4 regions of the Bradyrhizobium sp. C-145 genome follow, and region 3 is predicted to be linked to each of the others. Evidence: riboswitches for the same ligand, from Rfam matches in the RefSeq annotation. Region 3 holds a riboswitch; each other region holds the start of a gene.
The links. Region 3 has a riboswitch for cobalamin ahead of LRP30_RS14450 (DUF1636 domain-containing protein). Riboswitches for the same ligand answer to the same signal wherever they lie in the genome.
Positions count from the first base shown of each region.

Region 1: it holds a riboswitch for cobalamin, as region 3 does, so the genes downstream of both, metE (5-methyltetrahydropteroyltriglutamate--homocysteine S-methyltransferase) here and LRP30_RS14450 (DUF1636 domain-containing protein) in region 3, are expected to answer to the same signal.
Region 2: it holds a riboswitch for cobalamin, as region 3 does, so the genes downstream of both, LRP30_RS06025 (TonB-dependent receptor) here and LRP30_RS14450 (DUF1636 domain-containing protein) in region 3, are expected to answer to the same signal.
Region 4: it holds a riboswitch for cobalamin, as region 3 does, so the genes downstream of both, LRP30_RS21410 (TonB-dependent receptor) here and LRP30_RS14450 (DUF1636 domain-containing protein) in region 3, are expected to answer to the same signal.

Region 1 is NZ_CP088150.1:6,447,463-6,453,355, forward strand. It holds gene metE (5-methyltetrahydropteroyltriglutamate--homocysteine S-methyltransferase) at 168-2,513, opposite strand; cobalamin riboswitch at 2,616-2,819, opposite strand; gene LRP30_RS30435 (nodulate formation efficiency C protein) at 3,785-4,648, shown strand.
Region 2 is NZ_CP088150.1:1,269,275-1,275,167, forward strand. It holds gene LRP30_RS06020 (PepSY domain-containing protein) at 1-452, opposite strand, end outside; gene LRP30_RS06025 (TonB-dependent receptor) at 455-2,572, opposite strand; cobalamin riboswitch at 2,847-3,046, opposite strand; gene LRP30_RS06030 (hypothetical protein) at 3,775-4,035, shown strand; gene LRP30_RS06035 (hypothetical protein) at 4,696-4,896, shown strand; gene LRP30_RS06040 (winged helix-turn-helix domain-containing protein) at 4,914-5,360, shown strand.
Region 3 is NZ_CP088150.1:3,125,016-3,130,908, forward strand. It holds gene cbiB (adenosylcobinamide-phosphate synthase CbiB) at 1-127, shown strand, start outside; gene cobD (threonine-phosphate decarboxylase CobD) at 139-1,104, shown strand; gene LRP30_RS14440 (cobyric acid synthase) at 1,093-2,541, opposite strand; gene cobO (cob(I)yrinic acid a,c-diamide adenosyltransferase) at 2,554-3,189, opposite strand; cobalamin riboswitch at 3,229-3,449, shown strand; gene LRP30_RS14450 (DUF1636 domain-containing protein) at 3,543-3,917, shown strand; gene cobW (cobalamin biosynthesis protein CobW) at 3,914-4,963, shown strand; gene cobN (cobaltochelatase subunit CobN) at 4,963-5,893, shown strand, end outside.
Region 4 is NZ_CP088150.1:4,592,736-4,598,628, reverse strand. It holds gene LRP30_RS21435 (lytic transglycosylase domain-containing protein) at 1-134, opposite strand, end outside; gene LRP30_RS21430 (adenylate/guanylate cyclase domain-containing protein) at 458-2,194, shown strand; gene LRP30_RS21425 (hypothetical protein) at 2,317-2,493, shown strand; gene LRP30_RS21420 (hypothetical protein) at 2,644-2,853, shown strand; gene LRP30_RS21415 (hypothetical protein) at 2,986-3,243, shown strand; cobalamin riboswitch at 3,333-3,548, shown strand; gene LRP30_RS21410 (TonB-dependent receptor) at 3,664-5,893, shown strand, end outside.

The sequences.
Region 1 (5,893 bases), 3.3 Mb from region 3:
TGGAAGTCCGCGCGATGCGTCAGCGTCGCTCCTCCCAGACTTTACTTCCGCCCGGCCCGCTAAGCGGGGCCGGGCATCTTTTTGTGTTCCCAAGGCTCCCTCGATTGTCGAGAGCCCAAATGAGCACAAGCGGATCAGCTTTGTCGAGAAAAGACCCAAACCCGGGATTAACGGCCTCGCGGATCGGATGCAGCGCGCAGTTCGCGGGCGGCAGCGACCATGTTCGCTAGCGCGGGCCGAACCTCCTCCCATTTCCGCGTCTTCAGGCCGCAGTCCGGATTGACCCAGAGCTGCGAATCCTGCAGCCGTGTCCGAGCCAACGCCATCAGCTCCTTTATTTCGCCCGTCTCGGGAACGCGTGGAGAGTGGATGTCGTACACGCCCGGCCCGATCTGATTTGGATATTCGTAGTTCCTGAACACGTCGAGTAGTTCCATTTTCGAGCGCGACGTCTCGATCGAGATGACATCCGCATCCATTGCAGCAATCGCACCGATGATGTCGTTGAACTCCGAGTAGCACATATGCGTATGAATTTGCGTTTGATCGGCGACGCCCGATGAGCAGATGCGGAAGCAATCTACGGCCCAGTCGAGATAAGCCGTCCACTCCGATCGGCGCAATGGCAATCCTTCGCGGAGTGCAGCTTCGTCGATCTGGATCATGGTCGCACCAGCATTTTCGAGATCACGGACTTCGTCTCGGATCGCGAGCGCAATCTGGCGGCAGACCTCGCTTCTGGGAATATCATCGCGAACAAAGGACCAGTTCAAGATCGTCACCGGTCCGGTCAACATCGCCTTCATCGGCTTGCTCGTTAGTGATTGCGCGTAGCGCCACCAGTCTACGGTGATAGGCTTCGACCGCAAGACATCGCCAAATAGGATCGGTGGCCTGACGCAGCGCGAGCCGTAGGATTGCACCCATCCGTTCCTGGTAAATGCGAAGCCGGCGAGTTGCTCGCCGAAGTACTGCACCATGTCATTGCGCTCGAACTCGCCGTGCACGAGGACGTCAAGACCGATGTTCTCCTGCCAACGTACGGCGCGCGCAGTCTCCTCCTTGAGGAACCTGTCGTATTGCTCGTCGCTCATCGCGCCTCGCACATGCGCCGCACGGGCATTCCGGACCTCTGTGGTCTGCGGAAACGATCCGATCGTCGTGGTAGGAAAAGCCGGTAGTCCGAAACGATTGCTTTGGATCTCGGCACGACGGGCAAATGGGCTGGCGCGCGGGCGCATGCTCTGGTCGATCGCTCTCATCCGGGCAGCGACATTGGCATCGCGGATTTTCGGCGAAGTCAGGCGGACAGTCGCAGCACATTCCGACTCGGCAAGAGCTAGCGCAACATTCTGGTCGCCTGCGAGTGCCCGCGCCAGGATCGCAAGCTCGCGCATCTTCTGGACCGAGAAAGCAAGCCAGTTCTTGACGTCGGAAGCGAGCCCGGTCTCGAGTTCAACATCGACCGGCACATGAAGCAGCGAGCAGGATGGGGCGATCTGTACACGATCCTTGCCAAGCTTCGCAATCGCGGGTTCGAGCCGCTGGCGCAGCGAGGACAAATTCGACCGCCATACATTCCGGCCGTCGATCACGCCGAGCGAGATGACGAGATCACTTCGGCGGCCAGCAATGATCTGGTCCAATAACTGTGGCGCTCGAACCAGATCGAGGTGAAGTCCGGCAACTGGCAGCCTCAAGGCGGTATCCAGGTTGTCGCCGAGGTCGCCAAAATAGCTGGCAACCATGATCTTGATGGCCGGCCCCTCCTTGGCGAGCCGGTCATAGGCATGGAGCAGAGATTTTCGCGCCCCCTCATCCAGATCAAGAACCAGGCAGGGCTCATCGAACTGAACCCAATTTGCCCCACGTTTGGCCAATTCCTCCAGAACCTCGATATAGGCCGGTATCAGTTCATCCAGCAGTGAGAGTGGCTGGAACGCGAGATCGGCACTCTTGCCGAGCTTTAGGAATGTGACCGGCCCGATCAGGACAGGGCGGGTCTGAAAGCCAAGGGCCTTGGCTTCCTCATACTCCTCGATCGGCTTGCGAGAGCATAGCCTGAAAGTCTGTCCCCTGTGAAACTCGGGGACCATGTAGTGGTAGTTGGTGTCGAACCACTTGGTCATCTCCTGCGCGGGTGCGCCAAATCCGCGGGGTCCATGACCGCAACTCGCACCCTGGTCGTCGCATTGTGAACCGCGGGCCATGGCGAAGTACGTCTTGAGCGAAACGGATTCGGCTTTCGAGGCGTAGATCTCCGGGATGGCGCCAACCATGACACTTGTGTCGAGCACCTGGTCATACAGCGAGAAATCATTCGATGGAATGACCGTGACGCCGATAGATTTCTGACGAGCCCAGTTCGCGGCACGCAGGCCAGCTGCGTCCTCGAGCAACTGCTGTTCGCTGCTTTTTCCGGCCCAGTAGCTCTCTAGAGCACGTTTGAGCTCGCGCCTTGGACCGATGCGTGGCGTTCCGAGCGTGGCAACCGGAAGGGAGAGAAGAGACATAGCGTAAACCCCATGTTGGGGGCAAAGGCCATGGCGGACGCAGGCAGGGGAAGTCGCGCGGTGCGACGGCTGCTTGGCGCACCACCGGGACACCCCGCCCGTGGACGAATATATTGTCGGGGCAGGTCTCCTGGCTCGCGGGTCATCGCTGCTGTCCGGCCTTCCCGAAGCCGCGCAGGCTTCAGTGACATCGTTGGACAGCGGCTCGCCGCTCACAGTTGCGGGGGCAGCGCCGGCATTTTCACCGGCTTCCCTCTTAGCTCCGGATCAAATGCAAACCGGAGAACCTCGACGACTTGGATTATCGGCAAGAGAACTCTTCCGTCAACCTCTCAGATTATGTCGCAAGCTAATGCTGCGAACATCTGCTACGCGAATGACTGAGCATCTCTATCGCTGACTACGATGTAGAAGCGCTCTCCAATCAGCGATATCAGAATGACCATCGTGGCTACCTGCGCGTGGGGCCGCATGCCAGATCGGTGGAAAGGACAAATGCGGCTTGCGCGGCCGGAACTGCTGCCTCGAGCAGAACGCATTTGATGCGAGTCCCGGCTTCCCAGCGGTTCTTCGAGCACGTCCGCCCCAGCCGCCTTCTCGACCAACAGGATCAGTGTTGATTAGGCCCAAGACACCTGGCGAAAGCCAGCAACATACGCGGCGAGCACGTTGATTTGCGTGCCAACCAGACTCCAAATGCTCGGCGGTGAAGATTGGCTTGGCGTCCTTGGCCATCGAGTGCAAAGCGCAGCTGACGGAGGCTGCCCTCGACTTCCGGAGCGCCGCATATCGCGAAAGGAGCGCCAACCGCGCCGCGGCTCCTTGGCCACAAGTGCCCCAAGGCATGGCAGAGATCGAAGGCCACATTCCAGGAACGATAAACCAAACGGTTCAATTGCGGCAAACGTGCTCCCCATTCTCATCAGGACACCGAGGCGTTCCCCTGCGCCGTCGAATATCCAGTGCGTGACGAGGATGGATAAGCCGCGATGGATAGGCTGAATGGAACGATCGAAACGAGTGCAAGTCGGAAAGTCGACAAAGAGGACACAAAACCGGTGAGAATTGCCGTCTATTACCTGGCACGGAGAATGCAAGTCCTCGGCATGCCCAGGCTCCTCCTGCTGGGCATGTCCAGCACAGCAAATTGGGGCTGTCGCTGGCGGCTGAAGTTAGCGGCGCGTGACATAGAGGGGAGCGCCTGCTCGCGCGGGACACCATCGGTCGCCCCGTCGCGTAGCCGCTAACTTCTTGCGCTCGCGCATAACAAGTTGAAGGTTGCCCGCTTTGAAAGACGTGTTGATGAAAGACCAGATGGGCGGACGGTTATGAAGAGAATGTCTGGAAGACGCGCGCTATGGTTTTGTCTCGGTGGACCGCTGATCTGCCTGGCCGCGCTGGCTGCCATGAGCAACAGTGTTCGCGCCAACGACAGCCCTCTTGTCGACAGAGTCAAGTCAACGTGGCGAGCGCAAGATGGTGAGACGATAGAACAAATTCTGTCCAACGTCTCGAAGGTGGCACACTTCGTCCCTCGAACGTGGGGCGTCGCTGAACTTGACCGAAATGAGTATGTTTTCGTTTCGTGGACCAGGCACCGGGACAATAAATCAGACGAACAGTACGTTATCACCTGGAAGATCGCGCTCGACGGGACGATTGAACTTGCGTCGACCTATGCAAAGCCGATGGAACTGGGCTGGCGCGCCCTGGCGCTCTCGTTGATCGCCAGTGAAGTCGCGGATGGCGAAAGGGACGCAAATCTTCGCTTTCTGCATGATCCGACCAACTTCAACTTTGTGACGACCGCGCAGGGCCAGCTCGGCGATCTTCTGCGGCAGGGCCGCTGCAACATCGTTGAACCTGTTGGAGTGAACTACTTGCCGAAGCAGAATGACAAGCCCACCGAGAACGGTGATCTGTGGCGCGTTCTGCTTTTGGTGAACTGTAATATCGCAGGGCCCCGTTATTTTACCCATAACGGAGTCATCACTTTCGAGAAGAGCGAAGGACAAGATTGGGAGCCGCAATCCTCTTTTGCCAAGCGTATCGCGGCCTTTCCTCCTGGCTCCTGGTTCGCTCGCATGGAGCCAAAGGAACGGGACGAGTTAGAGGGGAGCGAAAGGCCTCGGTAAATGGTCCCGCAGAGCAAGATCGCACCGCAGCTCCTTTAGCGCCGAACGCCTCAGAGCAACTGCAAGACATATCAGCTCTAAAGTCGCGGTGTTTACGCCTCCGCAACAGTCGCGAGCCTTTCCGCAGCCTTCAGCCCGTCATCGAAAAAATCGGGCAGCACGATTACCTCGACTCTTTCTGCGAGGAGTCGAGCTCAGCGGCGCGTGCCAGCTAGCGAGATTTGGCCCCCGGCGCACCCCAGGCAGTGAGAGCACACCAATCTGCGAGGGACCCACTCTCCATGCCATTCTTCACGGGAGCGGGCCTGAAGATGCCTCGGGCCCAAGCCCGATCCGGCGTGCGCGCCGCGCATCGCGCGACTGACTGGCACCCGCAAGAGCGTGAGCATGCCGACGCGGAGGCCGCGCGCGGGATCGAGTGTTGCGACGAAACCGGTTAAGAGGGTAACAGGGGCACGGTTAGCGATGCCGGCATACCCCCTGAGTGCCGACCCTTTTCCGAGAGCCCCGGCGAGGAGCCCCGGAGCCGTGCGCGAGGCATCGAGGACCGAGCTGAGTCGGCGCTAGATTTTCTCGCGCGCATTCGTCTGCGCGTCATAGATCCGGATTTGAAGCATGGGAAAACGCTTCTTTAGTTCTGCTCCACCTGCCCTGGCGCACGATCATGGTGCAGCGCGGAGGTACGAAAAGCCACAATGCAATTGGCATCAAGGACCCATCCCGGCTGGCTCTACGAAAGAGAGCTCCGGGTTCTGCGCGGTTTGCGCAAACGATACCGATCATTTCCGCAGCGAACGTTGATCTGAACTCCGCGGCGGTCCAAATCTCAGAGGAAGCGAGACCAGATTTCTTTCGAACATCGGTCTTTCGTGACAAGAATTTACGGCGAAATGTCATCGCCCTCGTCGAGACCGGCGGCAGCCTTCTGTCTGCCGATGGAACTTGGCACGAAGCATAGCAGGGTCGCTCCTCCACGCCTGACTTCCACTCCACCGCCGAAAATTCACAGGCGCTTTTTGTTCAAGCGCGGCAGAAACAGCGTTCCGAGCTTCGGCTTTCTCCTGCATCGCGAGTTCGGCGCTGAGCGATGGGAATCTCCTCCTCAGGTCGAGAGGGTGCAGTGCGCGCCCACTGAGAGAGCCCATCGAGACTCGAAGGATACCGCGACACGCACACCGGAAGAAATCGCTTGAACCTCACGCAGCGTCAGGTCGTAGGTTCGAAATCTCGACCAAGCTTTCATAA
Region 2 (5,893 bases), 1.9 Mb from region 3:
CGCGCCGTCACGCTCCATTGATCGCGACCGATCGTGCCGATGATGCCGGGACGCACCGCATTCGGATGATGGCTGGCGATTGCCTGCGCCTGCTCGGACGCAACGCCCTCGATCAGATGCCCGTCCGTTGCGGCTACGGTGCTGCGCCTGCCGTCCCAATCCAGCAGCCGATAGACGGGCGTGTCGTCCAGCATGAGAAGACGAAGGTCGCGCGGATAGTGATCGACACCGGCAATCGCCATGGCCCAGTCGGGCGCGATGCCTACCCGGTCCCAGGCAATATCCGGCAGCGCTGACCATCGCTCGCGGTCGGTGAGCTGCGGGAACGCCACATACATCATGACGATGCCCGAGACGAACCACATCGTGAAAAACAGGCAGGTCGCGATGCCGATCCAGCGATGGATGACGAACAACCATCGCCGTCCCCGGCGGATCAACGTGCCTCGCATGATCAGAACTTCACGTTGACGGACAGTTCCGCCGTGCGCGGCATGCCCAGCAGCCACTGCCCGGCATACGGCGCCGAAATCGCATAGACGGTATCGAACAGGTTGTAGAGGCGGAAGGCGACGGTGGTCCGCGCGTGCGGCTTCCAGCGTATTCCGCCGTTCACGATTGCATAGCCGGGGCGGCGGAGCGTATTGGCGTCGTCCGAAAAGGTCCGGCCGACGATCTGAACGCCGCCATAGACCGACCAGTCGGGAGCAAAGTCCCAGGTGACCCAGACGTTCGAAACCTGCTCCGGCACATTCTTGGGGATGTTGCCGGCGTAGCTGACGATCTTGCCGCCCACCGTCTGGCTGAACTTGTCGTATCTCGCCTGCAGCAGCGCCAGATTGGCGTCAACCCGCCAGCCGTCGTTCAGGGCAAGACCGATCGAGGCCTCAACCCCGCGCGACGATTGTTGGCCGACCTGCAACGCCAGACCGGCGGGATTGACGGGATCGGGGACCAGCAGGTTGTTCTTGACGATCTGATAGCCGGCGAGCGTCCACTCGCCACGGCCGCCCCAGAACGATTGCTTCACACCAACCTCGATCTGCTTGCCGGTGGAGAGCTGAAACGTCTTCTGGGTCGCAGCCAATGAGATCAAGTTTGTGACTGGGTCGACGGCGGTCGCGTACTGGCCATAGAACGCCAGGTTCGGGATCGGCGTGTACACCGCGCCGGTGCGCCAGCTCGTCCCCGACAGCGACGTACCAAAACTATTGGCCGGTGTCTTGTAGTCGGTGCGGTCGACCTCGGGGCGGTCGACCCGCACGCCGCTCACGAGGGACAGCTTGTCGGTCAGCGACAGCCGATCCTCGGCGAACAGTGCGTACTGGTTGACGATGGCATTGTAACCGGGCGTGGCCGGCGTCGTCGTTGCGGAAAAATAGCCCAGGCCGACGGCATCGACGCCGACTGAGGTTGTCCCGCCAAAAGGCGAATTGTTGGTGTGGGTGAAGTCGATCCTGTTGACGTCGAAGCCTGTAACGAGCTCGTTGGCGAGGCCGAGCACGTGGCCGCGGAACGTCGCATCCGTCCGGTTGCCGGCCTGCGCCTGGTCATGGAAAATCTCGATGTAGCTGGTCCGCGTGATGAGCTGGTTCGCGGGATTCCACGCGTAGCTCTCGACGTCGCGCCAGTGCCGATGGCTGGTCAGGTAGTAGAGCGTGTCGTGGACCGTGATGCCGTCCGCGACGTTCCATTCAGTCTTGAACTGAGTCCGGTTGTCCTCATAGTGAATCGCGCTGTCGAGCACATTGTAATTCTTGAAGCGCAGCGTGTCGTCGATGGTGCGATTGATCAGAGGGGTCCCGAAGTAGTGCGACGGGTTTCTGTTGCCGTAGTCCTCGGACAGCGTGAAAGCGAGATTGTCCGCAGCCTGCACCCGCACCGCTGCGGAGATCGCCAGGTTGGATGTCTTGTCACGATCGACCCAGCCATCCGACATGTTGCCGGTGGCGGTGAAGCGATAGGATACATTGGGATTGACGGCGCCGCCGCTGTCTACCGCAAGGCGTCGCGTCACGTTGCTGTCGAGCGATACTTCGGCATCGTTGTAGGTCGTTGCGATCGGCTTCTTCGGGGTCACGTTGATGATGCCGCCGATGGCACCTTCGCCGTAGAGCACCGACGCCGGCCCGCGCATCACCTCGATACGCTCCGCCGACCAGGTATCGAACGGAAACGTCACCGTGCCGGCACCGACATAAAGGCGCGTGCCGTCGTACAGCGTCATCACCGAATTGCTGCCGGCGAATCCGCGGGTGGCGAAGGAAAGACCGCCGTTCCCGGGGGCTGGGCTCGCGGTAAAGCCGGCTGCGTTCTGGGCCACGGCATCGGTGACGTTGTGCTGGCCGCGACCCGCGATGGTCTGCGCCGTGATCGTCTCGATGCTGGCAGGCGTTTGCAGCGGCGTGAGGCCAAGCCGGCTTCCGCTGGTGTTCCGCTCGGTCAGCCTTAGCGTCGACGGCGAGCCGTCGGAGGCTGCGGCCGCCGGTGCCGCGCGAGGCGTTGCCGCCGGCTTCGACTGCGGCCGGGAGGCCGCGGCCGAACGCTTGCCGTCAGGGCGGACGGCCCTCACCGCCGGCTTTTCAGGCGGGCTGACTGTGACCGGCGGCAAGGTTTGGACCGCACGGGCTTGTTGCGCCTTGGCAGCGCAAATCACAAACGGCAGAGCTGGAAGAAGGAGGGCGTGAGCGAGCAGGCCGGCACGCAGCCGCCTTGGCACGATGGGAAACACGAGAAGACCTCGGCATGACGTCAGTGGCACGTCACAGCGAACGAGGTCTCACCATGGCGCAGATGCGCCTGCGCAAGGTGAAAGCAATGTCTGTACTCCCCGACCGACATTTTCGCGTGTGACCACGACTGACGGCAGGTCTCCTGGCTCGCGGGTCCTAACCTTGCGTCGCCTTCCCAGGACCGAGTTTCCCAGTGGCCTATGACGAAAGATTCGCCGCTTACAGTTGCGGGGGCAGCTGCGGCCTAAGGGAAAATCCCCGCACCGCATTCCCTTTTGATCCCCGAGTGGGGAACCGTCGGTATCACCGTAAGAGGTGACGAGGCGCGAAGTCAATCTCTCTCTGAAGCAAGGCGTTGTTTGCTAAACCAGCTCCACCGGACCAATAGTAACAATGTCCGAGTAAGCAGCAGGAGTTCGTGCTTGGGCCCTATAGAGCGGAAACTCGCGAAAGCTAGTCGAGCATTTGGCCCGCCGGTTGATGACAAAAGCGCATCGCGCAGCTTGCCGCGGCAGAGCCGCGAATCTACGATCAGGTGGGAGACGCGCGCGCCGGACTGCTCTTCACGCCTAAATAACAGAGCCGTTGAAATCTGTCGAAGAAGACGACCGAACGCAGGATTTCAACATGCAGGGGCGGCAGTTTGCATTAATCAACATTGAAAGATGGTTACGGTCACTACAGCGGAAACGATTGCCGCAGAGCACATTTCCGCGCCCGCAACACTTTGGCGGATCTCGGAATTTGCTTGTGGGTCGGCTCCAGCAGCAGAGCGGCACGTTCTAAGTGAATTAGCGGGGACTTTTTGTAGGGCCGCCCAATCTGAAGCCCGTACGACACACTCAGTTGGTTCGTGCGTTATGTACTGTGCTTGTCGGAACAAAAGCTCCGAATTCGCCGTTGCTGCGGAAGGAATCGTTACGCAGCGGCGCGTTGTTCTCGGCGACGAAGTGGGGAGAGGAGCGGCCGCGCCCCTACTCCAGGGGCCTTCCTTAAGGATAGATTGTAAGTAACTATTCGAACAGAAGGAATGAGAGAGCCGATGACACGCTATTTCTTCAATGTCGGCGGCATTCGTCCATTTCAGGACACGCTCGGGGAAGAATTGTTCGACGACAATGCGGCTTGGCAAGCTGCTCTTGATATAGCGCGCCACATTGTAGCAAGCCTAAGGCCCGGCGAGGGATGTCGACTTGAAGTGATGAGCGCAGGTCGGCTGATCCATTCTATAGAGATGACAACCAAACCATCTCACGCTCCGGCTTTGGTTGATTGTGATACTAACTTAGCCTCCCTCCGATGACTCCGGCCACAGAGCTGGCCCGCAACAATAGGATTGCGCGCCGCCTCGCTCGGTAAAGATCCGACGCGCGCCGAAATCATGCTGGCATTGTCTTCCTTTCTGTGTGGCTGCTGATCAAGTTTCTCGCCAGCCTAGCGGGAGAAGGATAGCAGCTCAGAGAGCTTCTCGCTGATGGTCGCGTGACGTCTAATGATCAAGCTTAAGTGGGTCCACTTCGAGAAAGTCAGCTCGGAAGCCCGATCGATTTCGGCAAGGGTACATTCGCCGTGTCAACTGGAATCCCAGCGCTCGAGACCCGAAGAGCCGGCAAGCATGGGCGATGAGAAGCCGCGACCCGAACGTGCCGGCATCGCAGCTCCCACAACTTCCCGGGTGACCCGAGCGGATGATATTCTCCCGGATGATATTCTCCAACCGACAAGCCGACTGGCTCGGAAGCGCGGTCACACGCTCACGTAATACGACTCGCCTCGGTCTCTGCGTGTCACGACGACGCAAGTCGTGCCCCGCAGAGGAGGTTGAATCCTTGCCAGGCTCCGACGCTAGTCGCTCTGCCGCACGGAGATATACTCGGTTTGGGTTTTGCATCTGAAAGATCGCATTCAAAAGTATTCAGTGCGTTCTCGTGCTATTGATCTCTTCGCATTTCGGAGTCGCAGAGTGTTGGACCCAGCCACGACTGCCCTTCTACGCACTATCCTTGATGAGGTCTGCGAGGGCGTATCCCGCAGCGAGACTGGCCTTCGCGCCCATGTCGCCTCCAAGATGCTGGACGCCGCCAGAAACGGTGAAACTACCGCGGAGCGGCTGAGACAGGTGGCCATAGAGGCACTTCGCTCGGCGCCAACGATGTGGCGATAGGTCTCGGCAGTCCTGAAGTGAATTTGCAGGTCACAGTGTTGAAGATTCTCATCAGTTACCCGGATGGATTCGCATCCATGCCCGACCTCAAGCGAGACATGGCGATTTTGGCTACGAGCGGGCCGGATTGGGCAGCGCCCACGAAGAGAATGGGTGCGCGTGTGCCGGGGCTCGACATCTTTTCCCAAGGATTGATTGAGCGCGTCAATCGAGGTTGGCGCATCACGGACAAGGGCCGGGCCGTCCTTGAGGTGATGGAAGCAAGATCGTCCGTCGTAGAAAAGCGAATAGATGAGGACGGACCTGCTGCCGGGACCAACGCTGCTGCCGAGGCGAACGTAGCTGCCAAAGAGCCTGTGAACGCTGCCACGGCTCTTTCAGTTGCGGCCAAGGCAGATCGACGGGCCGCTAAACGACGGCAACGGCTTCGCACTTTTGGAAATGGACGTGCAATACGGTCGTGACTCCGAAACATTGCAGCTTGCGCTTTGGCGACACTCTGCACGACGTGTGGTCTCGAGTTCAGGAGACCGGTGCCTATTTCAAAGCTTTCCACAGTGCTGCTCGTCGTGGGCTTCTCTCGATCCTCGCCGCCGAATCCTTCTTCGAATCTGAGTGAAGACGTAAGTGCTCCAGATTATCAGCATGTCGCCAACACCTTCCCTGCTTCTGCCGGTTGAATGCAACGCGAAACACTCTTGTTGGTGTCCGCCCAGAGCCAAATCGTTGCAAAATGACAAACAAAATCAGAGACCGTACTCCCGACCCTTTTGAGCGACATACCGAACGGGCCGAGGAAAGATAATGTACTGGCACTAAAAGTGATTCGTGCCGCACTACGTCTCACTAATCGCGCATCGTGCCTTAAAGATGCATTTTGTGCGCGCAACGGCCGGAATTGTGCGCCCAGAGACGATAAGAAAAGCACGTTCAATCCAAAACCAAAACTGCCCTGATTCGAGGCCGGCAGGCAGCTGAGACTCATGCGCAAGCATGA
Region 3 (5,893 bases):
GAACGAGCCCTGGCTCAACGAAGGCGCGCGCGATCCGCTCGCTGCGGACATCAATCACGGATTGGCGGTCTATCGTAGGTCCATGCTGCTTCTCGCGGGGGTGCTTGCGATCCTGGCCTTCGCGTGAAACAACGGGGCATGCGCGAGCACGGTGGAAATCTCGATCAGGCCCAGCAGCGTTTTGGCGGACGCGCTGAGGATTGGATCGACCTCTCGACAGGGATCAACCGCCTGCCTTATCCCGTGGGCGAGGTGAGCCCGCGCGCCTGGAGCGCGTTGCCCTCGCGCGCCGAGGTCGATGCCTTGCTTCAAGCCGCGCAGCACGCCTATCGCACGAGCGCACCTGTTGCTGCGATGGGCGGTGCACAGGCCGCCATTCAATTGCTGCCGCAACTGGCGCCATCCGGCCGCGCGCGCATCCTCGCGCCGACCTACAATGAATATGCCGGGGTCCTGTCGGCTGCGGACTGGGATGTCCAGGAGGTCTCGGGGCTCGACGCGCTAGCCGGCGCAGACCTCGCGATCATCGTCAATCCCAACAATCCCGATGGACGCCGCCATATGCCGAAGGACTTGCTGGCATTGCTGCCGCGCGTCGGCCGTCTCGTGATCGACGAGAGCTTTGCCGACGCCGTTCCGCAGCTGTCGCTTGCTTCGGAAGCGGATCGGCCGGGGCTGCTGATCCTGCGCTCGTTCGGAAAGTCTTATGGCCTTGCCGGCCTGCGGCTTGGGTTCGCGCTCGGCAATGCGGCCGATATCGGCAAGCTTGCATCGATGTCGGGGCCATGGCCGGTCTCGGGGGCAGCGATCGCGATTGGCTGCCGCGCCTTGCGCGATGATGCCTGGGCCGAGGCGACGTCAGCGCGGCTCGCACGCGACTGTGCTCGCCTCGACGCCATGGCGCAGTCGCAAGGCTGGACGCTTGTCGGCGGCACGCCCTTGTTTCGTCTTTATGGAACGCCTGACGCGCGCGCCGCGCAGGAAAAACTCGCGCGTCGCCAAATCTGGTCGCGTGTCTTCGCGAGAGAGCCGACATGGCTGCGCCTCGGGCTTCCCGGCAGCGAAGCCGAATGGGCTCGCCTTGCCGAGGTGCTAGCGCGCTAACGCGAGCAATCCTTCGACGTCGAGATGCTTTTCGATGTGATCGGCGAGGGCATCAAGCGCGCTCTCGACCCTGGCGTGATAGGGCTCGTCGCCCGCGGGAATATCGAGTTTTGCCAAGAACGCCTTGCGGAAATCATCCGACGTGAACAGGCCGTGCAAATAGCTGCCCTGCACGCGGCCATCGCGCGAGATCGCGCCTTCCGGCTCGCCGTTCAGTTTCGCAAATGGCCGCGCACGGTCAGGCCCATCGGTGCGGCCGATGTGGATCTCGTAGGCCTCGATCGGCTTGTCGGTGGCGGCATGCACGGCCGCGACACGCGTCAGCGTCTTCTGCGGGCTCATCACCGTTTCTACATCCAGCAGCCCGAGACCCGGCGTGTCGCCCGCAGGGCCCTCGATGCCATCGGGATCAGCGACTCTATGTCCGAGCATCTGATAGCCGCCGCAGAGACCGAGCACATGGCCGCCGCGGCGGTGATGTGCGAGCAGATCGATGTCCCAGCCCTGCGCCCGCAAAAAGGCGAGATCGCCGCGGGTGGATTTTGAGCCGGGGATGATGACGAGCCTGACATCGCCAGGAATCGCTTCGCCCGGACGCACCATGACGAGATCGACGCCCGGTTCGAGCTTGAGCGGATCGAGATCGTCGAAATTGGCGATCCGCGATAACGCGAGACAGGCGATCTTGCATTGGCCCGGCTTTCGCGCATCGCGCAGGCCCAGCGCATCCTCTGCCGGCAGCTCGCCGGCGCGTGCGAACCAGGGCAGCACGCCGAGACCGCGCCACGCAGTCCTCGCTTCGATCAGCTTGTAGCCGTCATCGAACAGCGTGGGATCGCCGCGGAATTTGTTGATGACAAAACCCTGGATCATCGCGGCATCATCGGGGTCGATCACCGTCTTGATGCCGACGAGCTGGGCGATGACGCCGCCGCGGTCGATGTCGCCGACCAGCACGACCGGCACGTCGGCCTTGCGCGCAAAGCCCATATTGGCGATGTCGGCCTTGCGCAGGTTCACCTCGGCCGGGCTGCCGGCGCCTTCCACCAGCACCAGATCAGAGCGTGCCTTCAGCCGCTCAAAGCTCTCCAGCACGGCACTCATCAGCGAGGGCTTCATCGCGGCATAGTCACGTGCACGGGCGGTTGCGATGCGCTTGCCGTGGACGATGACTTGCGCGCCGACATCGGTCTCCGGCTTCAGCAGCACCGGGTTCATGTCGGTGTGCGGCTCGACGCCGGCGGCGAGCGCTTGGAGCGCCTGGGCGCGGCCGATCTCGCCGCCATCGACGGTGACGGCCGCGTTGTTCGACATGTTCTGCGGCTTGAACGGCAGCACGCGCAGGCCACGGCGCGTGAAGGCGCGCGCCAGGCCGGCGACGATGAGCGACTTGCCCACGTCCGAGCCGGCCCCTTGGATCATCAGCGCGCGCGCCATAGCGAGATCGTCTCAGAATTCGACGCCGGCTTGCGCTTTGATGCCGGAGCGGAAGGGATGCTTGACCAGCGTCATCTCGGTGACGAGGTCGGCGATCTCGATCAGCTCGTCCTTGGCGTTGCGTCCGGTGAGCACGACATGCGTCATCGGCGGCTTCTGCGTGGTGAGGAATTCGACGACCTCGGCGATATCGAGATAGTCGTAGCGCAGCGCGATGTTGATCTCATCGAGCACGACCATGCGCAGGTTGGAATCTGATATCAGCTCCTTGGCCTTCTCCCAGCCGGCGCGCGCGGCGGCGATGTCGCGGGCGCGGTCCTGCGTCTCCCAGGTGAAACCTTCGCCCATGGCGTGGAACTGGCAGAGATCGCCGAAATGACCGGTGAGCAGGCGCCGCTCGCCGGTGTCCCAGGCGCCTTTGATGAACTGCACCACCGCGCAGGGGAAGCCATGGGCGACGCAGCGGACGATCATGCCGAAGGCGGAGGACGACTTGCCCTTGCCGGCGCCGGTGTGGACGATGATGAGGCCTTTTTCGCCGCTCTTGGTCGCCATGATCTTGTCGCGGGCGGCCTTCTTCTTCGCCATTTTCGCAGCGTGCCGGGCGTCGGTTTCCTCGCCCGTTTGGGTCTCCGGTTCAGGCGTCATCGTACCAGTCCTTCGGCTTGACAAGTGGCGGCCAGCGGCAAATGGTGGGCCCGCGTTGGTTCCTGTCCTATGACAGGCGAAGAGGGAATGCGATAGGGTCCGAATCGGCAAGATTTGGGTCCAAAATGCAGCCGCCCCCGCGACCGTGACCGGAGAGATGCCCGAAGCCACTGATCCCCCAGGGGATCGGGAAGGCGGGGATCGAAGGGCAAGACCCTGCTCCGCAAGCCGGGAGACCTGCCAGCGCGGACGATTTTGGACCGGCGGACGGGGTGTTCCGCGACGGGGAAACGGGCCCCTGAAAAGTGGTTCGTGCGCCTCTTCGCCTCCCGCTGTTTATTCTGGAAGAGGCGATGACGGTCACACTTCACGTCTGCATTACCTGCCGTGCCGGCGAGACACTTGGCCAGGGCGAGACGACGCCAGGCAAGCGGCTGCATGGCGCGATCCTGGACGCCGGCGTGCCCGATGGCGTCAGCGTGGTTCCCGTCGAATGCCTGTCCGCCTGCAGCCAGGGCTGCTCAGTCGCGCTCAGCGCGCCCGGCCGCTGGTCCTACGTCTATGGCCGCCTGTCGGATGCGAATGCGCGCGACGTGATCGCGGGCGCTGCGGCCTATGCGGCCGCGCCCGACGGCCTCGTGCCCTGGCGCAGCCGTCCCGAAATCTTCCGCAAGCAATCGCTTGCGCGCATTCCCCCCATCGCCGTCGTGCCGGAGGCCGCCGAATGAATTCGCTCGCAAAAGTCCCGGTTACGGTGGTCACCGGTTTCCTCGGCTCCGGTAAGACGACACTGATCCAGCATCTGCTCAGCAATGCGGGCGGCAAGAAGCTTGCCGTGCTCGTCAACGAGTTCGGCAGCGAGGGCGTCGATGGCGAGATCCTGAAGTCTTGCGCCGACGCCAATTGCCCCGAGGAGAACATCGTCGAACTCGCCAATGGCTGCATCTGCTGCACCGTCGCCGACGATTTCATTCCGACCATGGAGCAGCTCTTGGCGCGCCCAGTGCGGCCCGATCACATCCTGATCGAGACCTCGGGCCTGGCACTGCCAAAGCCGCTGCTGAAGGCGTTCGATTGGCCGGAGATCCGCTCGCGCATCACGGTCGACGGTGTGATCGCGCTGGCCGATGCCGAAGCCGTCGCTGCCGGCCGCTTCGCGCCGGATCCGGCTGCGGTCGAAGCGCAGCGTGCAGCGGACGACAATCTCGATCACGAGACGCCGCTGTCGGAAGTGTTCGAGGACCAGATCGCCTGTGCCGACATCGTGCTGTTGACCAAGGCCGATCTTGCGGGCGCCACGGGTATCGAAGCGGCCAAGGCGGCGATCACGGCCGAGATGCCGCGCCGCGTGCCGATGTTGCCCGTCACCGACGGCGCGATCGATGCGCGCGTCATTCTCGGCCTCGGCGCTGCCGCCGAGAACGATCTTGCCGCGCGGCCCTCGCATCACGACGGCGAGGAGGAGCATGAGCACGACGATTTTGCCTCGGTCGTGATCGATCTTCCGGAAGTGTCTAATGTCGAGGCGCTGGTCGCCTCCATCCAGCGCCTGGCGCGCGAGCAGAACGTGCTGCGTGCCAAGGGCTATATTGCGGTCGCGGGCAAGCCGATGCGCCTGTTGCTGCAAGCGGTCGGCGAACGCGTGCGACACCAGTTCGACAAGCCCTGGGCTGCCGGCGTACGGCAATCAAAGCTCGTCGTGATCGGCGAGCATGGCGACATCGACGAGGCCGCGATCAGGTCAGGACTTGGTCTTTCAGGATCTGGCATCTGATGCACGTCGTTTTCCGCGAGAGCCGCGGTCTCGAGGAGACCGCGACGCCAAGGGACATCGGCCAGGACCCGGCCGATCTCGTGGTGCTCTCGTATTCGGATTCCGACCTTGCCGCGTTCGCGGCCGGCTGGCGGCGCGGGCGCGACAGCCTGCCGTCGCTGCGGCTCGCCAATCTTGCGGAGCTGCGTCATCCGCTCTCGGTCGACACCTATATCGAGCGCACGCTGTCGCAGGCGCGCGGCATCCTGGTGCGGTTGATTGGCGGTGAGTCCTACTGGCCGTACGGTCTCGCGGCGCTCCAGCAACTTGCCAAAGACCGCAACATCGTACTGGCCGTGCTGCCGGCCGATGGCCGTGACGATACGCGGCTGGACGCGTATTCGACCTTGCCGGTCTCGACGCTGCGCCGGCTCAAGGTGCTCTGCGACACCGGCGGCCCGGTCGCGGCGCAAGCTGCGATCGCTCAGCTCGCGCTGGCCTCGGGCCTCTATGCCGGGCCAGTCGTCGGCGAGATGACCGTGCCTGAGATGGGATTTTATGATCCCGCGCGTGGCGTCATTGCTGCGCCGGTAGGCGGCGAGGGGAAGCCTCGCGCGCTGGTGACGTTCTATCGCTCCTATCTCACTGCTGCGGACACCGGCCCGGTCGATGCCCTGATCGCCGCGCTGCGCGAGAAGGACTTTGACGCTTATGGCGTCTTCGTCACCTCGCTGAAGGCCGCGGGCGTTGCCGATTGGCTGCGTGCGCATCTCGTGCAAGACCCTCCGGCCGCGATCGTCAATGCGACGGCGTTCTCGGCAATGAGCGATGACGGCACGACGCCGTTCGATACCGCATCATGTCCGGTGTTCCAGGTCTCGCTCTCGACGGCGCAGCGTGAGGACTGGGCCACCTCGCTCCGTGGTCTTTCGCCCGGCGATCTCGCGATGC
Region 4 (5,893 bases), 1.5 Mb from region 3:
TTGCCGGCTTTCGCCTCATGCGTCTTCTTCGGCGCGGATGATTTATGATTGCTCTTCGCCGCCAACTCGGTGGGAAGGAGGGCCATCGTGGCCACGGCAACGACACACGCGAGCGAGCGTAGGCACTGGTTCATTCCATGGTCCCCCTGCGAAACCACTACAAACCAAGGTCCGCGACGACATGCGGCTTGAGAATCAAGAGACGACACCAAACGATGTCATGACATCGTTTCGCATTCCTCACGCTCTCGCGACAATGCGGCAAAATACGGATGGGAACTCGGGAACTTCCGAAATAGCGGAAAAGGCAGCATGTTTAACCTTTGTTAACGATTGGCTCGCGCGACGGTTGCGTACGGTTCACCGCGTCAGAAAGGCGAGATTGCGCGTGTTCCCACCGCTAAATCCGGTGTATTGAGTTCCCTCGCTTCATCCTTTCAGCCTTTGCCCTGCACCTATGCCGATTTTCAACCAGTCGATCCGGCGCAAGATCGTCGGCATCGCCCTCGGATTGATCGTCCTGATGCTGGTCACCTCGATCCTGTCGATGGTGATGTCGAGCAAGGTCGGCGTCCTCCTGGACGAGCTGACCAACCGCTACATCCCGGCCTACGGCCATCTGGCGCGCGCCAACATCCGCTCGCTGGAGCGGGCGCTGGCGCTGCGGCGCATGGTCATGTCCAAGATGCAGTCGCCGTCGGACGAGGAGGCCTACGCGGCGCGGGTGCGCGAGTTCGAGCAGACCGACCGCAGGATCGAGGAGGAGGCCGAGAGCGCACGCACGCTCATCAACGCCATCATCAACGATCCCAGGACACCGTCCGACAATGCCGCGCTGGCGCGGATCGAGCTCCGCATCGAGACCGCCGTCACTGAGCTGCGCCGCGATCTGACCGAGGACCACGCAAAGCTGGCCAAGCAGGTCGATGCCAGACAGATGGCGGAGGCCCGCGGCACGCTGGAGCACATCGACGTGCTGCGCGACCAGTTCAATCAGAAGATCGATGCGATCCGCGCCGACATGCTGGCGCAGGTTTTCTTCAGCACGTCGCAGGTGATTAGCCATCAGCACCAGGCGATCATCGTATCGGGCATCGTGACCTTGCTCGCAGCGATCGTTGGATTTGCCTTTGCGCTCCTGGTGAGTAGCGGCATCACGCGCCCGGTGCGGCTGCTGCTCGCCGGCACCCGCGAGGTCGAGGCGGGCCGGTTCGACAAGCCCATTACCGTCTCCACCCAGGATGAGATCGGCGAGCTTGCCGCGGCCTTCAACCGCATGATCGAGCAGCTCCGCCACAACGAGCGCATCCGCGAGACCTTCGGCCGCTACATCGACCCGAAAGTGGTGCAGGGCCTGATTGACCGGCCGGAGGTCGCCATCGACGGCCAGCGCCGGGTCATGACCATCATGTTCTGCGACATGAGCGGCTTCACCTCGATGAGCGAGGGCGTGACCCCGCGCGGCCTCGTCAAGGTGATGAACCACTACTTCACGGTGATGTCCGGCCCCATCCGCAGCAATCGCGGCATCATCGACAAATATATCGGCGATGCCATCATGTGCTATTGGGGCCCGCCCTTCATCGAGGAGGACGAGCAGGCGATGCTCGCCGGCCTTGCCGCCATCGAGATGGCCGATCAGGTGCCCGCGCTCCAGAAGCAGCTGCCGGATCTGCTCGGCATCCGCGCCATGCCGGCGCCGTGCGATCTGCGCATCGGCATCGCCACCGGCGAGGTCCTGACCGGCAGCATCGGCTCCGACCTGATGATGAGCTTTACCGTGATGGGCGACGCCGTGAACCTCGCCTCGCGGCTGGAGGCCGCCAACAAGGCCTACGGCACCCGCGTCCTGGTCTCGCAAGCAACGGCGGATGCGATCGGCTCACAGCTCGAACTGCGTGAGATTGATCGCGTCGCGGTCGCGGGGCAGCGCGCACCGCAGGCCGTCTTCGAGGTGATGGGCAAGGCCGGCGCACTCACCGATGCGCAAGCGCGCCTGCGCACGCACTATGCCGAAGGCCTTGCCGCCTATCGCGCCGGGCACTTCGACGACGCCCGCGCCGCCTTCAACGCCGCGCTCGAAGCGGTCCCCGGCGACGGTCCCTCGCGCACGCTGCTCGGCCGCATCGCGCAGTTCGAGGTCAACCCGCCGGACGTGGGTTGGGACGGCGCCTGGCGGTTGGAGCAGAAATAGCATTGCCTGCCGTCCGGCGTCGCCGACCGGAAAAAACGATTCTACTCCATAACGATGTTCGCCGTGACCTATTTCCCGGGCTTAGGCTCGACGTCCCTGAGGCGTCAGATGGGGACACGCCGATGACACACCTTGAGGACAGGCTCGAACGGTTCGAGACGCTCTCCGCCGAGTGCGAGCTGATTGCCAAGCTCGCCACCGACAGCACCAAGCGCGAGTTCTATCTGAAGCTCGCCGAGCAGTACCGCCAGCTGGCAGTGGATATGCGGCAGGCGATCGCGACCAGCGCTGCTGCTTGAGGCCGACTGCAATCCGTTCTTAACATTTGGCGCGCATTCTCAGGCGCATGCGGGCGTCGCTGATTGGCGATGGCTCGTAGTGGGAAGGCCGGGGTTCGTTGCAATGCAGCGCCTCGCGAGTGTCACTTGCCATGTTTGACGGGCAATCCCATGCGTCTCGTTGCAGTGATCATATTCGCGCTCATGACGGCGGCCTGCGATCAGGAGCAGGACATCACCGGCTCGACGTCGACCTGCCCGATGCGAAACTACAGCTACAATCCTCGCGACATGAACCAGTGCGTCAGCGCCTGCAAGTCATGCGATCACGGCACCACGGTCACCTGCACGACCTCCTGCACCCTCAAGGGGGCTCGCTGAGTTCTTGATGCTTGTGGCCAAAATCGCCGGCGCGCCAAAAGACAGGAGGCTGTCGGCGGTGCCCAGGCACCGGAACGATTCACTTGGATTAATCATTGAAGGAGGCGGGCAGGACGCGTGGAGTCCGATTGAATGGGTATGCTCGATCCCGGCCGGTTCCTAGTGTCGTGCTCGCATTGCGACGCTTGGCCGATGGCTGCCAACGTCAAACGTTCAAGCTGGTCGGCATTCCCGCGTGAGGTCCGTTTCGTGTGTCGGCGCTGCCGCCGCGAGGAGACCGCGATTGTCTCTGCCTCCGGCGAACTGACGCCGATCAAGCGCATCGATGTTCCGCCACGCGACGTCGCCATCGCTTGGGCGCAGGCCCAGCGCCCGCGAGGGCGGACGTAGCTGCCGGGCCTCTGCTTGCGGGACGCACCGGCAGCGGCGAGTGGTCGCTGCCAGATGCAACCAGTCGATTGACTCCCGGGCTGCACGACTCGTAAAAGATCCGCGACGGTTCTCCTCACGGAGATCAAAAGGGAACGTGGTGCGAGATTTTCCCAACGCCGGGATCTTCTCAATGCCATGGCTGCCCCCGCAACTGTAAGCGGCGAATCTCTCGTCCTATGCCACTGGGAATCTCGGTCCTGGGAAGGCGACGGAGAGGTAACGACCCGCGAGCCAGGAGACCTGCCGTCAGCCGTGGTCACACGCGAAGATGTCGGTCGGGGAGTACAGACATTAGCTTCACCGGAGCGATTGATCGCTTCGTCGTGAAACCTCGTTCGCTGTGACGTGCCACTGACGTCCTGCCGAGGTTTTGTTCGCATGTCTTCCGTTTCCGCCGCAATCCGGTGCCGTCGCACGGCCTGGCTGGCGTCCAGCTTCATCATTCCCGTTCTTGTCCTCAATATGAGGGGCGTCCGCGCCCAGACTGCCGCCGAGCAGTTGCCGCCGGTCGAAGTGACCAGGGCCGACGATCAGAACCGCACGCGTGCCAGGGCGAGCAGCGATGGCGACATGGGGAGACGCCGTGCGACGCCGAACGGCGCGCCGACAGGGACCGGCTCGGCCGGCTTTGGCGGTGAGGCGGCCAGCAACAATGGAGGCATCGTCGACGCCGCCACGACCGTCATCACCGCCGCGGACGTCGCCCATTCGCCGTCGCAGACGCTTGCCGAGATCATCTCGACGCAAGTACCGGGCGCCCAGATCACGACGTTCTATGGCGGTCCGATCGGCGCCAAGACCGGTGTCGACCTGCGCGGCTTCGGCGCGTTCGCAACGACCAACACGCTGGTGCTGGTCAACGGACGGCGGCTGAACGACATCGACATGGCGCAGGTGGACCTTGCCACCATCCCGCTCAATTCGATCGAGCGCATCGAGATCACGCGCGGCAATTCCGGTGCGGTGCTCTATGGGGACAACGCGGTCGGCGGCGTCATCAACATCGTCACCAAGAACGGCGTCGGCGGACCACCCATGGCCGCGGGCATCGAGGTCGGCTTCGGCTCGTTCAACACCAGGCTCGCCAACGTCTCGACGTGGCTCAATTCCGGTCCGTGGTCGACCTCGTTTTACGGCAACACCGTCAAGACCGATGGCTATCGTGACAACAATCGTTATTCCCAGGAGAACGGCGTCGGCAATCTGAACTACACGACGCCGGGGTTGACTGCTTTCCTGTCCGTGACCGGCGACAATCAGGAGCTGCGACTGCCGGGCGGCCGCACCGTCGATCCCTCGATCGGTCTCGACGAGCTCGCGACCAACCGGAAGGGGACCAGCACGCCCTTCAACTATGCCAACCAGCAAGGTTTTGGCGCGACAGCGGGCTTCACAAAAACCCTGGTGAACGGCGTCGATCTCATCGTCGACGGCGGCCTGCGCGACAAGAGGCAGCAGAGTGCATTCTTCTCCAGTCCGACGCCGGCGCCCGCCTTCTTCACCTCGACCTATGTCGACGCCGATCTGACGACATGGTCGATCACGCCGCGGCTCAGCGTGAAGAGCCTCCTGCTCGGAATGCCGTCGCAGCTCTTGACCGGCATCGACTATTACGATGCGAGCTTTCAGCAGAACCGCGGCGCCGGCCAGGGTCTCGCCGCCTGGCACAATTACGACCTCAGGCAGCAGACCGTTGCGGGCTATTTTCAGCACACATTGGGTGTGACGCCCACGACCGACGTTTCCTATGGCGCGCGGGTGCAGACCATCAGTCTGTCGGCACGTGACAATTTTGATCCGGCGGCTCCGTTCAACGCCGACATCGGCGCGCACCCGCTCAGGAGCGACGAGACCCAGTATGCGCTGCACCTCGGTGCCGAGCATCGCCTCAACGACATTGTCTCGCTGTTCGGCCGCGCCGCGCGGTCGTTTCGCACGCCTGACGTCGACGAGCGGGTGTCGTCAGGACCCTCATTCGATCCCTTCTTCAATCCACTGCCGCGAACGTTCCTGCTCAAGACCCAGACCTCGCAGGATGTCGAGGCTGGGCTACGTATCAAGGGAGGCGGTCTTCAGATGCAGAGCAGTCTCTATCTGATGGACCTCGCCAACGAGATCCATTTCAATCCAATCCTGTTCTACAACGCCAATCTCGATCCGACCCGTCGTTACGGCTCGGAGACCAGTGTCTCCTATCGCGTCAACGACGCGCTGCTCTTGCGCGCCGGCATGGCTTATACGAGGGCTGTCTTCCGAGGGGGCGTCTGGGCGGGCAATGACGTGCCGCTGGTCTCGCGCTACACCGCGAGTGCGGGTGTCACCTGGAACATCTGGCAGAACTATGTCGTGCTCGACGCCACCGCGCGATTCTGGAGCGAGCGTCGCATGGACAACGACCAGGCCGGAACGCAGAAGCCGATCCCTGCCAATGGCACGATCGACCTCAAGCTCAGTGGTCAATATGAGCGGTACTTCTGGTCGCTCAGCGTCAACAATTTGCTGAACGCGCTCTACTACGACTATGCAGTCGCAAGCACCTTTACCGACGGTCGCTTCAGCGCCTATCCGCTGCCCGGCCGCAGCTATCTGCTCAAAGCCGGCGCCACGT